2 regions of the Chryseobacterium sp. HMWF035 genome follow, and region 1 is predicted to be linked to the other one. Evidence: riboswitches for the same ligand, from Rfam matches in the RefSeq annotation. Region 1 holds a riboswitch; the other holds the start of a gene.
The links. Region 1 has a riboswitch for S-adenosylmethionine ahead of DD829_RS14095 (alpha/beta fold hydrolase). Riboswitches for the same ligand answer to the same signal wherever they lie in the genome.

Region 1 (7,187 bases):
ACAATACTTCTCAGCTTCAGGGAGACACTGTCGCCGTTCCCAAGCTGAAGCACATCGTAGAAAAAGCCGTCTTCTTCATTCCAGAGTCCTTTTGTGCCTTCACCCAGATTTTCCATGGCTTCGGCGATATAAAGATAATGCTCAAAAAATTTAATCGCCATATCTTCATACACCTGATAATACTGAGCCAGTTCCATGGCAATTCGCATCATATTCAGAGCGTACATTGCCATCCAGCTCGTTCCGTCGGCCTGCTCCAGATGCTGTCCGTCTTTTAGCACCATATTCCGGTCAAAAGCCCCGATGTTATCAAGCCCTAGAAAACCTCCCCCGAAAATATTTTTTCCGTTTTTATCTTTTCGGTTTACCCACCAGGTGAAATTCAGCAGTAATTTCTGAAAAACCTTTTCTAAAAATAAAAGATCAGGTTTGCCGTTTTGCTTTTCATCAATTTTAAATACTCGGAAGCACGACCACGCATGAACGGGAGGGTTTACATCGCTCAGGTTCCATTCGTAGGCAGGAAGCTGTCCGTTCGGATGCATATACCATTCTTTCGTTAATAAAAGAAGCTGTCCTTTTGCAAATTCCGCATCAATAATCGCAAACGGAACACAATGGAAGGCAAGATCCCAAGTTGCATACCAAGGATATTCCCATTTATCAGGCATCGAGATGATGTCTTTATTGTGCATATGATTCCATTCCGTGTTTCGGACATAATGGTTAAAATTTCTGGGAGCTTCAAAATTCGGATCGCCTTTCAGCCATTTTCCTACATTATAGTGATAAAACTGCTTGTTCCAGAGAAGTCCTGCAAAAGCCTGCCTTTGAACGTTTTTTTCATCGTCATCAGAAACGTCATTCTGAATTTCGGCATAAAATTCATCCGCTTCAGCAACTCTGCTGCTAAAGATCTCATCAAATTCATAAAACGGATTCTCCAGTTCATTGGGAGACAATCTGAAATCAAACGTTTTCGATTGTCCGGCTTCAATCACTTCATCAATTAAAAAAGAAGCTTTTGTTCCTCTCTTTTCAGGATTCACGGTGTTGCTTCCGTAGGTGATATAATCGTTGATGCCATCCTTGTAATAAGTATTTCCCGGATAGGGTGTTCCGTATAATTTCGGACTGTTGGTTTCATTATCACAGAAAACACTTTCCGCGGCAATATTTCTTGAATAAAACTTTTTTATCGGAACACTGTCATGGTTGATGGTGATGCAGCCTTCATGAGAAGCATTGATTTGTCCTTTATACGTATTATAACCCCATTTCCAGTTATTTCTGAACCACACCGTGGGAGCCAATACAATCGGAGCCACTATATTGCTTCTGTTGCAGACCGTTACTCTTACTAAAATATCGTTGTATTCTGCTTTAGCGTACTCTATAAAAATATCAAAATATTCATCCTGATCAAAAATTCCGGTGTCGAAAATTTCATATTCCGCTTCCTTTTTACTTCTTTTTCCATTTTCAGAAAGCAGTTCATCATACGGAAACGCATTAATCGGATATTTGTACACCATTTTCATATAGCTGTGAGTAGGTGTATTATCCAGATAATAAAATAGTTCTTTAATGTCTTCTCCATGATTTCCCTGTGGATTGCTCAATCCAAAGAAGCGCTCCTTCACCATCTTATCTTTTTTGTTCCAGAACGAAAGCGCAAAACAGAAAAGCTGCTTTGCATCAGAAATTCCCGCTATCCCTTCCTCTCCCCAACGGTAGGCATAGCTTTCTGCGTTATTGTGATTGGCGAAATTCCATGCATCGCCGTTTGGGCTGTAGTCTTCGCGTACATTTCCCCATTGCCGGTTACTCACATAAGGTCCCCAGTTTTTCCAGTTTGTGTCTTGTAATCTTTGTTTTTCAGCAATCATATCTCATCATTTTCATTACGAAGTTAGTTTTTTTGCGAAAAAATTCCAACTCACGAAATTGGAATTATTATTAATATTTCCCTGAAAGCCTTCTGTTTATCGGGGTTTGTAAGATTAAATTAAATTTTTATAAATATTTAAAAGAAAAGTTTTATCTTTGCACCATTCGTTCATTCAAATATTGAAAATGTTATCAAGAAAGGTTGAGGGATTAGACCCTATGAAACCTTAGCAACCCTTTGCGCAAGCAATGAAGGTGCTACGTTCTACCAGAATTATTTTGGACAGATAACTCACTGAAGTTCTTTCAGCCATTTCCTGTGGCATTTTCAATTGTATTAAAATAATAGAATTGAAAACAGAACTTAAACATATTAATTTTTCGTATCGTACCGATTCCCAAAAGGAATACAATATCCCGTTGAGCTATCAGCTTTTCGGGAAAGACCTGTTTTCTGCCCCGATCATTTTAGTGAATCATGCTTTAACCGGAAATTCCAATGTTTCCGGAGAAAAAGGATGGTGGAAACAACTGGTTGGAGAACATCAGGTAATCGATACCGACCAATATACAGTTCTGTGCTTCAATATTCCCGGAAACGGATTTGATGATTTTTTTATTGATGAATGTGAAGATTTCACGCCTTCAGATATAGCAAACATATTTTTGAAAGGCCTTGAAATTTTAAATATCAAAAGTTTACACGCCATTATTGGAGGTTCTTTAGGAGGCGGAATCGGCTGGGAAATGCTGGTGAAAAAGCCACATCTTGCCGAAATTTTCATCCCGGTAGCATGCGATTTTAAAACCCACGACTGGCTTCATGCACAATGTCTGGTTCAGAAATTTTTATTAAATCAAAACGATGAACCTTTACAGAAAGCCAGAATTCATGCAATGTTGTGCTACAGGACTCCTGAATCGTTAAATAACAGATTTCAAAACAGATACAGTGAAGAAAAGCAGAGATTAGAGTCAGAAGACTGGCTTGTTTATCACGGAAAAGCTTTAAACGAAAGATTTAGTTTAAAATCATACAAGCTCATGAATCATTTGCTGATGAACATCAATGCCAATGAAGAACATTTGGAAAAAATTCAGGCGCGAATGCACATGATCTCTGTAGATACAGATTTATTTTTCCCCGCCTCAGAAATCCGGATGTGTTTTGAAAAGCTGAAAGAGAAAAACAAAGATGTTTTCTATCACGAGATCACCTCAGTTCATGGGCACGATGCCTTCTTAATGGAATATAAACAATTAAATACGATCATTAAAAATATTTTGAAAAATGAGTAAGATTAATGCTAAAGAAATAAAATTTTTAAAAAACAGATCCATCATCAAATTTGAAGGAGAAGATTTCTTAGGTGAAATCGGGATCGACGGACGAATTTTTAAAGCGCTTACTTTGGCGCGAATCAGTGTGGGAGTAATTTCCCAGCAGGCAATTGAAAACGGAATCTCCATTTTAGTTCATGAAAACGATTCCGAAAAAGCAGTCAATTGTTTGATTGACGAATTTGAACCAGAAAGAAAATCGGGGAAAGTTTCCCAGATTTACAGCATCAATAATGTGTCGGTGTTAGGATTTGTTGCAGAGGATTTCAACAAAGTATTGGCGGAACTCGCAAGAAATAATGTCTTTCCATTGCTTTTGAACCAGATTGCAGCCGAAAAACGTGTAAATATCGTTGTGACATCTTCACAGGACGAAAAAGCAAAAAATATCATCGAATCTGAAATTTCCAAAAAACCGAAAACCGTTCATCTGGCAATCATCGGTCACGGAAACGTAGGGAAAACTTTAATACAGCAGGTTTTGGAATCTTCAGAAGAAATTAAAAGACGAAAAAAAATAGACCTGAAAGTAGTTGCAGTTGCCAATTCCAGGAAAATAGCATTCAACAAAAAAGGATTCGACAGCAATTGGAATGATGAGGTTTTAACGGCAGAAAAACCTTCCGATGTTCAGGAACTGATTAATTTCTCCAAAGAAAATCAGCTTGAAAATTTAATCGTTGTGGATAACACCGCAAGCAAAGACTTCGTGAAAAATTATCACACATTGGCAGAAAACGGCTTCGATCTCGTTTCTTCCAACAAAATTTTCAACACCCTTCCGATTTCAGAATACCGTCAACTAAGATATACGTTGAACAAAAACAACAGACGCTATCTCTACGAAACCAATGTGGGAGCAGGTTTACCATTGATCGACACCATTAAACTTCTACACCTTTCAGGAGAAAATATCACAAGAATTAAAGGCGTTTTCTCAGGAACATTAAGCTATGTTTTCAATAATTTTTCTTTGAGAGACGATAAGTTTTCCACCATCATCAATGAAGCGTTGGAAAAAGGATATACAGAACCCGATCCAAGAGAAGACCTGTCAGGAAACGATGTGGCAAGAAAATTATTGATTCTGGCGAGAGAATTAGACTTAATCAATGAGTTTGAAGATATTAAAATTCAGAATCTTGTTTCTGAAAATCTGCTTTCTGTTTCCAAATCAGAATTCCTTTCAAGACTGGACGAATTAGATGCGGAATATCAGAAAATCAAAGAAAATCAGGAAGAAGGACACGTTTTAAGATATGTGGGAGATCTTCACGGAGATTTGCAGAAAGAAAAAGGAGAACTGGATGTGAAATTAATTTCCGTTCCGGCAACTTCCGCGTTAGGACAACTAAAAGGCTCAGATTCAATCTTCGAAATCTACACCGAAAGTTACGGAGAAAACCCAATCGTCATCATGGGAGCCGGCGCCGGCGCAATAGTTACGGCAAGAGGTGTATTCGGAGACATTTTAAGAGTAAGTGAAACGAAATAGAAGAACCTGTGAACCCGAAGGGTTCAATATTAATAGCCGTAGGTAGAACCTATGGAACGAAATAAAACAGCGTTTAAACCCGAAGGGTTCAATATTAGTAGCCGTAGGTGAAAACCTATGGAAAAAATAAAACATTAATAGCCGTAGGTAAAACCTATGGAACGAAATAATAATATTAATATAACAATTTAATAATGTAGCAGTTACCAATATTCATTACAATTGTCATGCTGAGCTTGTCGAAGCATCTAATTGTTACATTGCTAAACCGATACATTGTTACATTTTAAACTATATGGAAAACGAAAATTTTGAAACCTTTGCCATAAGAACCCAGACTGAAAGAACCCAGTTTGATGAGCATTCCACGCCTTTGTATCTCACATCCAGCTTTATTTTTAAGGATGCGGAAGACATGAGAGCGAGCTTTGCGGAAGAAAAACCAAAAAATTTATACAGCCGTTTTTCAAATCCGAACGTAACAGAATTTACCGATAAAATTGCCAAAATGGAAGGCGCAGAAGCAGGATATGCTTTTGCCACAGGAATGGCAGCGATTTACTCCACATTTGCGACTTTGTTAAATGCCGGAGATCATATTGTAAGCTGTCAGTCCGTTTTCGGTTCTACGCATACTTTGTTCACAAAATATTTCCCGAAATGGAATATCGAAACAACCTATTTTAAAGCAGAAGATGCAGAGAATGTAGAAAAATATATTCAGCCCAACACGAAAATTTTATATCTGGAAACACCTACCAATCCTGCGATTGAGGTTTTGGATTTAGAGTTTTTCGGACACATTGCGAAGAAACACAACTTAATTTTTATTGTGGATAACTGCTTTGCGACACCTTATCTGCAACAACCGATAAAATACGGAGCAGACATTGTGGTGCATTCCGCAACCAAGTTAATTGACGGACAAGGTCGCGTTTTAGGAGGAGTAGCGGTTGGAAGAGAAGACCTGATCCGTGAAATCTATCTTTTCGCCAGAAATACAGGACCCGCCATGTCACCTTTCAACGCTTGGGTTTTGTCTAAAAGTCTAGAAACACTGGCAATTCGTGTAGAAAAACATTGCGAGAACGCACTGAAAGTTGCCGAGTTTCTTGAAAGTCATCCCAATGTAGAATTAGTAAAATATCCGTTCTTAAAATCTCATTCAAGCTATGAAATTGCGAAAAAGCAAATGAAATTAGGCGGAAACATCGTTGTCTTCGAAATCAAAGGCGGAATTGAAGGGGGGAGAAACTTTTTAGATAAAATAAAAATGTGTTCCCTTTCCGCAAACTTAGGTGATACGAGAACCATTGTAACGCATCCTGCTTCTACAACGCACTCTAAACTATCAGACGAAGAAAGAAATGAAGTCGGAATTACTGCAGGTCTGGTTCGTTGTTCAGTAGGTCTGGAAAATGTGGAAGATATCATTGCAGATTTAAGACAGGCATTGGATTAATTTGATTTGGGCAGCTTTATCCGCATGTAGTTTATCCTGAGTCTATCGAAGGGCTCCCGCTTTTTTGCCTCCGCTTCGCTACAGCAAAAAGAGCTCCGCTCAAGTCGGGCTGCGAAAGATTCAGCATTATAAAACCCGAAGGGTTCAACAATAATAACCGTAGGTGCAACCTATGGAAAAAAATATAATAAATGAAAAATTCAGAACAACTATACAAAGCATTATCCGAAAGAATTTTAATTCTCGACGGAGCGATGGGAACCATGCTTCAGCGGTATAAATTCGAAGAAGAAGATTACCGTGGCGAACGTTTCAAAAACTGGGAACATCCGGTAAAAGGAAACAATGATTTGTTGTCTTTAACGCAGCCTCATGCCATTGAAGAAGTTCACAAAAAATACCTTGAAGCGGGAGCAGACATCATCGAGACCAATACATTTTCAGGAACAACCATTGCCATGGCAGATTATTACATGGAAGATCTCGTTTACGAACTGAATTACGAATCTGCAAAAATTGCAAGAAAAGCCTGCGACGAGTACACTGCGAAAAATCCGGATAAACCAAGATTTGTGGCAGGCTCCATCGGTCCAACCAACAGAACCGCAAGTTTAAGCCCCGATGTGAATGATCCCGGATACAGAGCCATTACTTTTGATGAACTGAGAATCGCTTACAAACAGCAATGCGAAGCCTTATTGGACGGAGGATCAGATATTCTTTTGGTGGAAACCATTTTCGATACATTGAATGCAAAAGCAGCACTTTTCGCCATTGACGAACTTCAGGACGAAAGAAATATCAAGATTCCAATCATGGTTTCAGGAACAATCACGGATGCTTCAGGAAGAACGTTGAGCGGACAGACCGCAGAAGCGTTTTTGATCTCAGTTTCCCATTTAAATCTTTTAAGTGTAGGTTTTAACTGCGCTTTGGGAGCAAACCAATTGACGCCTTATCTAGAAACACTCGCTCATAATTCAGAATTTGCTGTTTCAG
Region 2 (7,187 bases), on a different contig from region 1:
TCAACGGCATTGGCAAAAAATCTTCCGCTTTCCACACCATAAACCGCCAGTCGATCGTCTGTAATATTACTTGTAATCACGATTCGGTCTTTCACTTTGATTAAATATCCGTCTAAAGTGATTGACAGCTTATTGATCGGCTTTAAAGTAAATCCAACGCTTCCGTTCACCGAAGTTTCCTGTTTTAATTTGTCGAAACCAAGTGCTTTTGCAGCTTCGCTGTCGTTGTTAAAAATTCCTTTGGTAACAATTGAATTTCCTGTGGTGGAAATATCTGCATAAGAATTGTTAAAATACTGCTGCTGAAGAGATGGTGCTCTGAAGCCGGTTCCCACCGCAGCACGGATTGCATAATTTTTTGCGAATTCGTACCTCACTGCTAATTTTCCGTTCAGTGTACTTCCAAAATCTGAATAGTTTTCGAATCTTCCAGCAAGGTCTACATTTAATTTTTTATCCAGATCATAAGAAACGTCGGCATAAACTGCAGTTGAATGTCTTGATTTTGAAAGTGCGTTTTGTGGTGAAAATCCAATAAACGACTGCGCTCCTCCTGCTCCGGAGATATTATCCGGATTGGTAGTCGCCGTCACAGGATTTCCGAAAATATCATATCTCATATAGGAAGCCTGATCTCCTGCTTTAATTTCGTACTGCTCAAACCTGAATTCCCCACCGAATGCGATATTGAAGTTCCTGATGTTTTTTGAAACATCAAGATTAACAGTATTCTGAAGAAAACTGTGTGCTCCCGCATAAAAATCTGTTGGTGACTTGGCTCCTAAAGATGCATTGACGGTGTTGCTTACATCATAATTGAATGTATTGCTTCCGAATGTATTGCTAAGGTCAAAAAACCAATCGTTTTTATTATATTTTGCTCCGACTGCATAAGAAATGTCATAGATTTTCGAGCCTAAAGTCGGCTGAAAACCGTTCGGATAAATAGAATAAACATTGTTTGAAGTTTCACTCGGCAATCTTCTGAAACCGTAACCCTGCCCTTCTTTGATACTGAAACCTCCGAAGGAATATATTTTAAACTGATCGTTCAAAGGATATTCGGAATTAAAAAATAACTGTGCCTGCTTTATTTTTGCATCACCGATCTGGAAATTAAAATCATCCCGTGTTAAACCATTGGCAAGAATTTTCTGATAGTCCAGAGCTTTTGCAGCATTAAAATCCGGAGCAAAATCATACGCGAAATTATCACCGTAAATATCAAGATTATGATTCTGCGTTCTTGTTGTTTTTCCTCTTTGGTTTAATTGCAGGGATAAACTGATATAGCCGTCTTTTTTCCCTAAAGAAGTTCCGTAGTTCGCTGCTGCCTGATACGTTTCGCCATCATTTCTTCCGGAAATTCCGTAATTAAGACTGGCTGTTCCGCCGATATTTTTTTTAAGAATAATATTGATGACTCCTGCAATGGCATCAGAACCGTATTGTGCCGCCGCGCCATCTCTCAGAACTTCAATTCTGTCGATTGCGATTACCGGAATAGTACTTAAATCTGTACCTACAGAACCGTTTCCGACTGTATTCTGATAATTAACTAAAGAAGTAGTATGTCTTCTTTTTCCGTTAACGAGAACCAGAACCTGATCAGGTCCCATTCCTCTCAAAGTAACAGGATCGATATGTTCTGTACCGTCTGAAGCCGACTGCCGGACTGAGTTGAAAGACGGGATAACATAATTCAGTAAATCCTGAACGGTAGTTTGCGGTGAAGACTGCTGTATTTTTTCGATGTTGATGATGTCTACCGGAACCGGAGTTTCCAGTTTTGTGCGTTTTGCATTTCGGTTTCCTACAATGACCACATCTTCTATCTGCTGTTCTTTTTCCTGTGCCGATAAAAATCCTATTGCTAAAAGGAGTACGCTTACGCTGAGTTTTTTCATTCTATTCAGTGCTTTAAAAAAATTAATTTAAAATGGTTTGCCGAAACAAACATAAAGACCTTCAAGAAGCTGGAATTCATACGGAATACTGACTCACTTATCTTCCCCCAATCGGGTTGGAATTAGCACCTTTTCATCAGAAAATGTCGGTTGCTAAGGTTTCTCAGGGCCAAATCCCTCCACCTTTCTCGATAAATCTACCGCAAAGGTAGACTAATAATTTTAATCTGCAAAAAAATTTGAATTTTGAATTTTTAAGGAATATAAAAATTGTGAATAAGATGTGGATAACGCGTGAATTACCTATTAGGAACGTATTAATTTGATGTTAGTATACAAAAATTAATTGTCGATAAACAATTTTTCAATTGTGAGTAAAATATGAATAACGTATGAGTAAGGTATGAATAAGATATGGACAACCTTCTATTTTAATGTGGAAAACAATGTGAATAAAGTATTGAAAAGCCGTTAGTATCGTATTGACAACCTTGATTTTTATTGCGGATAAAATATGAATAAGCAAAAAAAGAGACCGCTTTCGCGATCTCTCAATATAAACTTTTGAAGTTATCCACAGGTTATTTTACCATCATTTTCTGAATCGAAACTCCCGTATCTGATTTCAAATGAACCAAATACGTTCCTACCGGATAATTTGTTTTTAATTCGTAGGTCCCGTTTTCATTATTTAATTTAAATGAATCCATTTTTTTACCGCTCATATCGTAGATAAAGATTTCCCCATTCTTCGCTTTGTGGTAAATTAATTTTGCCAGACCATTTTTTACAGGGTTATCCGCAATTTGCAATGAAAGCTTATTTTCAGCATTCACATCTGCTGTGGATAAACTTCCCACATAATTTCCGAAAATTCTGAATTCTCCCGGCTGAAGAGTAATCGGAGCCGTTGTAGAAGTTACATTAGAAACAGAGTTATCCATTAGATTCTGCCACTGACCCACATACGGGAAATACGGAACCACGCTTTGAGCTGCCGTTGTGTAATTTGCTAACACCACTACATTTTTCACTCCGTTCGTAATTGCGTTGTCGTAAACGTAAATTCTCGTAATTAATCCATTTAGATCGTTTGCTAAATTATTTGATTCAACAGTATAGGTTTTTGACTTGAAAACCGGATATATATTTTTGAAATTAATAATTTTCGCCCAGGTATCATAAACTGCTTTTCTATTGATATCTGTATCATATCCCAAAGTAAACGCAATTGGCTTTTCATCGGTTCTGCATGCGTTATTAATGGTTCCGTTCGTACATCTGTTGATGCTGAATTCGTATCCAAGTTCTCCGAACTGCCAGATCATTTTCGGACCGGGAATAGTGAAGAACGTCGCTCCGAAAGCTTTCATTCTGTCTAAAGCTGTATTAAGGTTTTTAACATCATAGCTTCCGTTCACCGCTCCGTAAGCAAGGTTTTTGAACATTAATCTTTCTTCATCGTGACTTTCTCCGTAACCTACCGCTCTCATTTCAGAGAATCCATGCAGCGTATGATTCATTCTGTCGAAATTACTGTTCTCTTTATAGCCCATCGTATTCTGGTTATATGATCCGTTCTGGTTGTTCCACATCATCACTCCTTTTCCTTCTGCAACTCTGTAGTTTGCCCACTGCTGTTCTTCGGCATCGGTTCCCAAATGTTCAAAAATCATGTAAGAATTCGGATCAAGAGCCCATTGCTTATCTGCATAGTATTTCAGGATATCTACTCTGTCCTGCTGATAAGAGTTTGTACAGGCTTCATCGTTTTCAGTACAGCTTTGTGTAAATCCTTTTGTTAAATCCCAACGGAAACCGTCTACATGATATTCCGTTAACCATTGCTGAAGACATCTTTCAACGTAATATTTCGTTGAAGTACTTGTATGGTTAAAATCATTGAATACATTATAAGAATGTTTAGGAACCTGATTGAAGTAAGGATTATTGGCTGCAATATCTCCGTAACCGTCTCCATCCGGATCAACATTCCAAAGTCTCGCGAGCGGAGAACGACCTGTTGCATGATTAAAAGCAATATCCAGAATTACAGCAATTCCGTTCTGATGACACAGATCTACAAATTCTTTGAATTTTTCCGGTGTTCCGTACGCTTTGTCTAATGCATAATGGAAAGAAGTATTGTATCCCCATGAAAGATTTCCTTCGAATTCCATGATAGGAAGCAATTCAATTGCATTAATATTCAGATTTTTCAGGTATGAAATCTTACTAATTAAAGACTGCCAGTTTTTTTCCTGCGTAAAGTCTCTTAACAGCAATTCATACACCACAAGATTTTCTTTTGCCGGACGCTGGAAATTCGTAACCTGCCAGTTGTAAGGAGTTTGTCCTGTTTTAAACATAGAAACCTCAAAACCCTGTCCGGCAGGAAACGCCGGTAAATTCGGATAAGTCGTAGAAGAAATGTACTGATCGTCATAAGAAGAAAGAATCTGTGGAGAGTAAGGATCTGCCACTTTTCTTAAATCATTGGTTCTGTACTGGAAAGTATACAATTGCTGAGGCGTTAATCCGCTTAACTCAATCCAATATAAATCGGGATTTGCAGTATCTCTTTTCATCAGATAAGCATCATTCACCGTCCAGTTGTTGAAACTTCCGATGACATGAACGAAATTTTTAGACGGAGCATACAAAGCCAATCCTACTTTTGTGTTATCGGTTGGATGATAATTGATCCCCTGTCTTATCCATGACGGAATTGCTTCCGAAATCACATTTCTCGGAACCTGCAAAATAAAAGTTGAGCTTTTTGAAGCCGAACCCTGCGTTGCAATCAGCTCCATATTAGCATCTCCTGTTACCGTGTAGTTATAAGAATATGAAGTTGATGCTGTAGAAGTAGAATGTACAACCGTTCCGTTGGCTTTAAGCTGAAAAGTTGCATTTACATTGGTGGTAGCCGTAATGTTAATAGAATTCCCTGTAGGAACAGAAGTTAAACTGTTAGCCGCCGGATTTGTCATCGTTAAATTCAAAATCCCTACATTAACAAAAATATCAGGAGTCGTCTGATGCGCACCGGTTTTATCTTTCAGCAAAAAGCCGAATCTTCCGATGCCTGTTCTTGCATAAAAAGTTGTCGGTGTAAAAGATAAAGAATAAGTGTCTGTGGCAGCATTATAATTTAATCGATTAGATTCATTGGAATTGTTCCAACTGCCATTTGTCGGGCAATCCTGACTGTTCTGATAATTGGTATCCAGAGACCACGTCCAGATATAAATGGCATTGTTTGAAACTCCCCACGCCGATTCATCAATCTGATTTCCGGGCACAGTTAACGTTATTGCATCCGTCTCATTAAACGGATTCGGGGTAATTGTATAGCTTATCTGCCCAAAAATATGAGCTATGACAAACAACAAAATACTGGAATAGAATTTTTTCATATAATTCATCCTTTTAAGGTTAATTCAATACTAAAGTAAATTATTTTTCGAAAAAAAAATCAACTTTTGTTGAAAAACAGAACTTTACCCCAATTAAATAGTATGCTTTGAATAATACTTAACTGATTGAATTATAGAAACAAAAAAACCACTTAAAAAATTAAGTGGTTTAATATATGTTGTTTTGCTTTGATATTGCTTTCTCAGAATTCAGGTGAGAAAACAATGACAATCAATTAATGATGTCCGTGTCCGTGACTGTCGTGTAAGAAAGGTCCGTTTCCTTTAGGATTGCTGTAGATTACTTCTACCCCTTCCTGCTCGTTCAGCTGTTTGCTTCTGATGTCTTCCGGATTAAAAGGTTTTACTTTTCCGAAATACTCTTTCAAACCTTCTGTCAACCACATTGGAATTACCAACCCGAAGAACATAAAGATACACCAAAATCCTACAAGGAACATTGTAATGAAGAAAATTGTCCAAAGGAACTGGTAAAACGGCCAAAATGCTGATAAAATCGTTATCATTTTCTTAAAGATTTTAGGCAAAAATAGGACTTTTTATTTTTTTACACAAAAGATATACGTCCTATTTTATTATTTATTTTGATTTTAAACTATTATACCATTACTTCACGCTGCTAATTTGACTATTTAAAACTAATTGAGCGATATCTTTTGTAAGCTGTGTTGGGGAATGACAGTCGCAATTGCTGAATCCTAATACATATATGTCTGCATCGGGAATATATACTCCCATAGATTTGAATCCAAAAATACTGCCACCATGCTCTCTTGTAGGAGTTCCGTTGATCTCTTTTAAATGCCATCCATATCCATAGGTAAACTCTTCTCCGCTGTTTAGTTTATTTTTTGTATAAAGTTTTTTAGTATGTATTTCATCAAGAATAGTATATCGATTAATAGCATCTTGCCATTTCAGCATATCTTCAACGGTTGACATTAAAGATCCGGAAGCGAATGGAACACTGTAGTTGATAATTGTCTTGTTTACAAACCCATCTTTCTTTTCATGATATCCATAAGCTCTGTTTTTGATTATCTTTCTGTCTGTAGCATAAAAAGAGTTGTTCATCCCAATTTTTTCAAAAATATTTTTCTTCACGAAATCTTCATATGTTTCTCCGGAAACTAACTCAATTAAATATCCAAGCAATACATAACCGGAATTATTATAATCAAACTTTTCTCCGGGATTAAAATCAACAGGTTCATTTTTAAAAAAATCAATCATCATTTTGGGAGTCATTTCCTTTTGTGCGATTTCTGAGATTGATTTCATTTTCGTAAAATCTTTGATTCCAGAAGTGTGGGTAAGCAAATGATGAATGGTGATAGACTTTCCATTCGGATAATCGGGAATATACTTAGAAATAGGATCTTTTATATTTAATTTACCTTTGGATTCTAAAAGTAAAATAGAAAAAGCTGTAAACTGCTTGGTCATTGAGCCTATCTGGAATACATTTTGGACAGTCATATCCGTATTCAGTTCCAAATTAGACTTACCAAATGCTTTCTCATAGATAATTTCTCCTTTTTTAGAAACCAGGAAAACACCGCCGGGAGCATCTGAATCTTTAAACTCTTTTTGTATCAAACTGTCAATCTTTGCATCCGTCTGAGCAAAAGATATACTGAAAACAGTTGTACTAAATATAAATGTAAGTAAAAAATTTTTCATAATACTATTTTGTATTGCAAAGATAACTTTAAATAAAGTACCATGCAATACAAAGTAGTAATTATTTATAAACTAATTTTAGTGCGCAAGATCTGCAAAGAAATCATTTCCTTTATCATCCGTAATGATGAACGCAGGGAAATCTTTCACTTCAATT

Region 2: another riboswitch for S-adenosylmethionine. It lies ahead of DD829_RS06990 (TonB-dependent receptor plug domain-containing protein); the one in region 1 lies ahead of DD829_RS14095 (alpha/beta fold hydrolase).

Annotation. Positions count from the first base shown of each region.
Region 1 covers NZ_QEHP01000094.1:11,156-18,342, reverse strand. Annotated here, with positions in the region: gene DD829_RS14100 (MGH1-like glycoside hydrolase domain-containing protein) at 1-1,889, opposite strand, end outside; SAM riboswitch class I at 2,077-2,184, shown strand; gene DD829_RS14095 (alpha/beta fold hydrolase) at 2,242-3,189, shown strand; gene DD829_RS14090 (ACT domain-containing protein) at 3,182-4,726, shown strand; gene DD829_RS14085 (O-succinylhomoserine sulfhydrylase) at 5,022-6,188, shown strand; gene DD829_RS14080 (homocysteine S-methyltransferase family protein) at 6,380-7,187, shown strand, end outside.
Region 2 covers NZ_QEHP01000043.1:73,709-80,895, forward strand. Annotated here, with positions in the region: gene DD829_RS06990 (TonB-dependent receptor plug domain-containing protein) at 1-1,907, opposite strand, end outside; SAM riboswitch class I at 2,002-2,105, opposite strand; gene DD829_RS06995 (alpha-amylase family glycosyl hydrolase) at 2,489-5,326, opposite strand; gene DD829_RS07000 (hypothetical protein) at 5,563-5,853, opposite strand; gene DD829_RS07005 (serine hydrolase domain-containing protein) at 5,954-7,030, opposite strand; gene DD829_RS07010 (fumarate hydratase) at 7,109-7,187, opposite strand, start outside.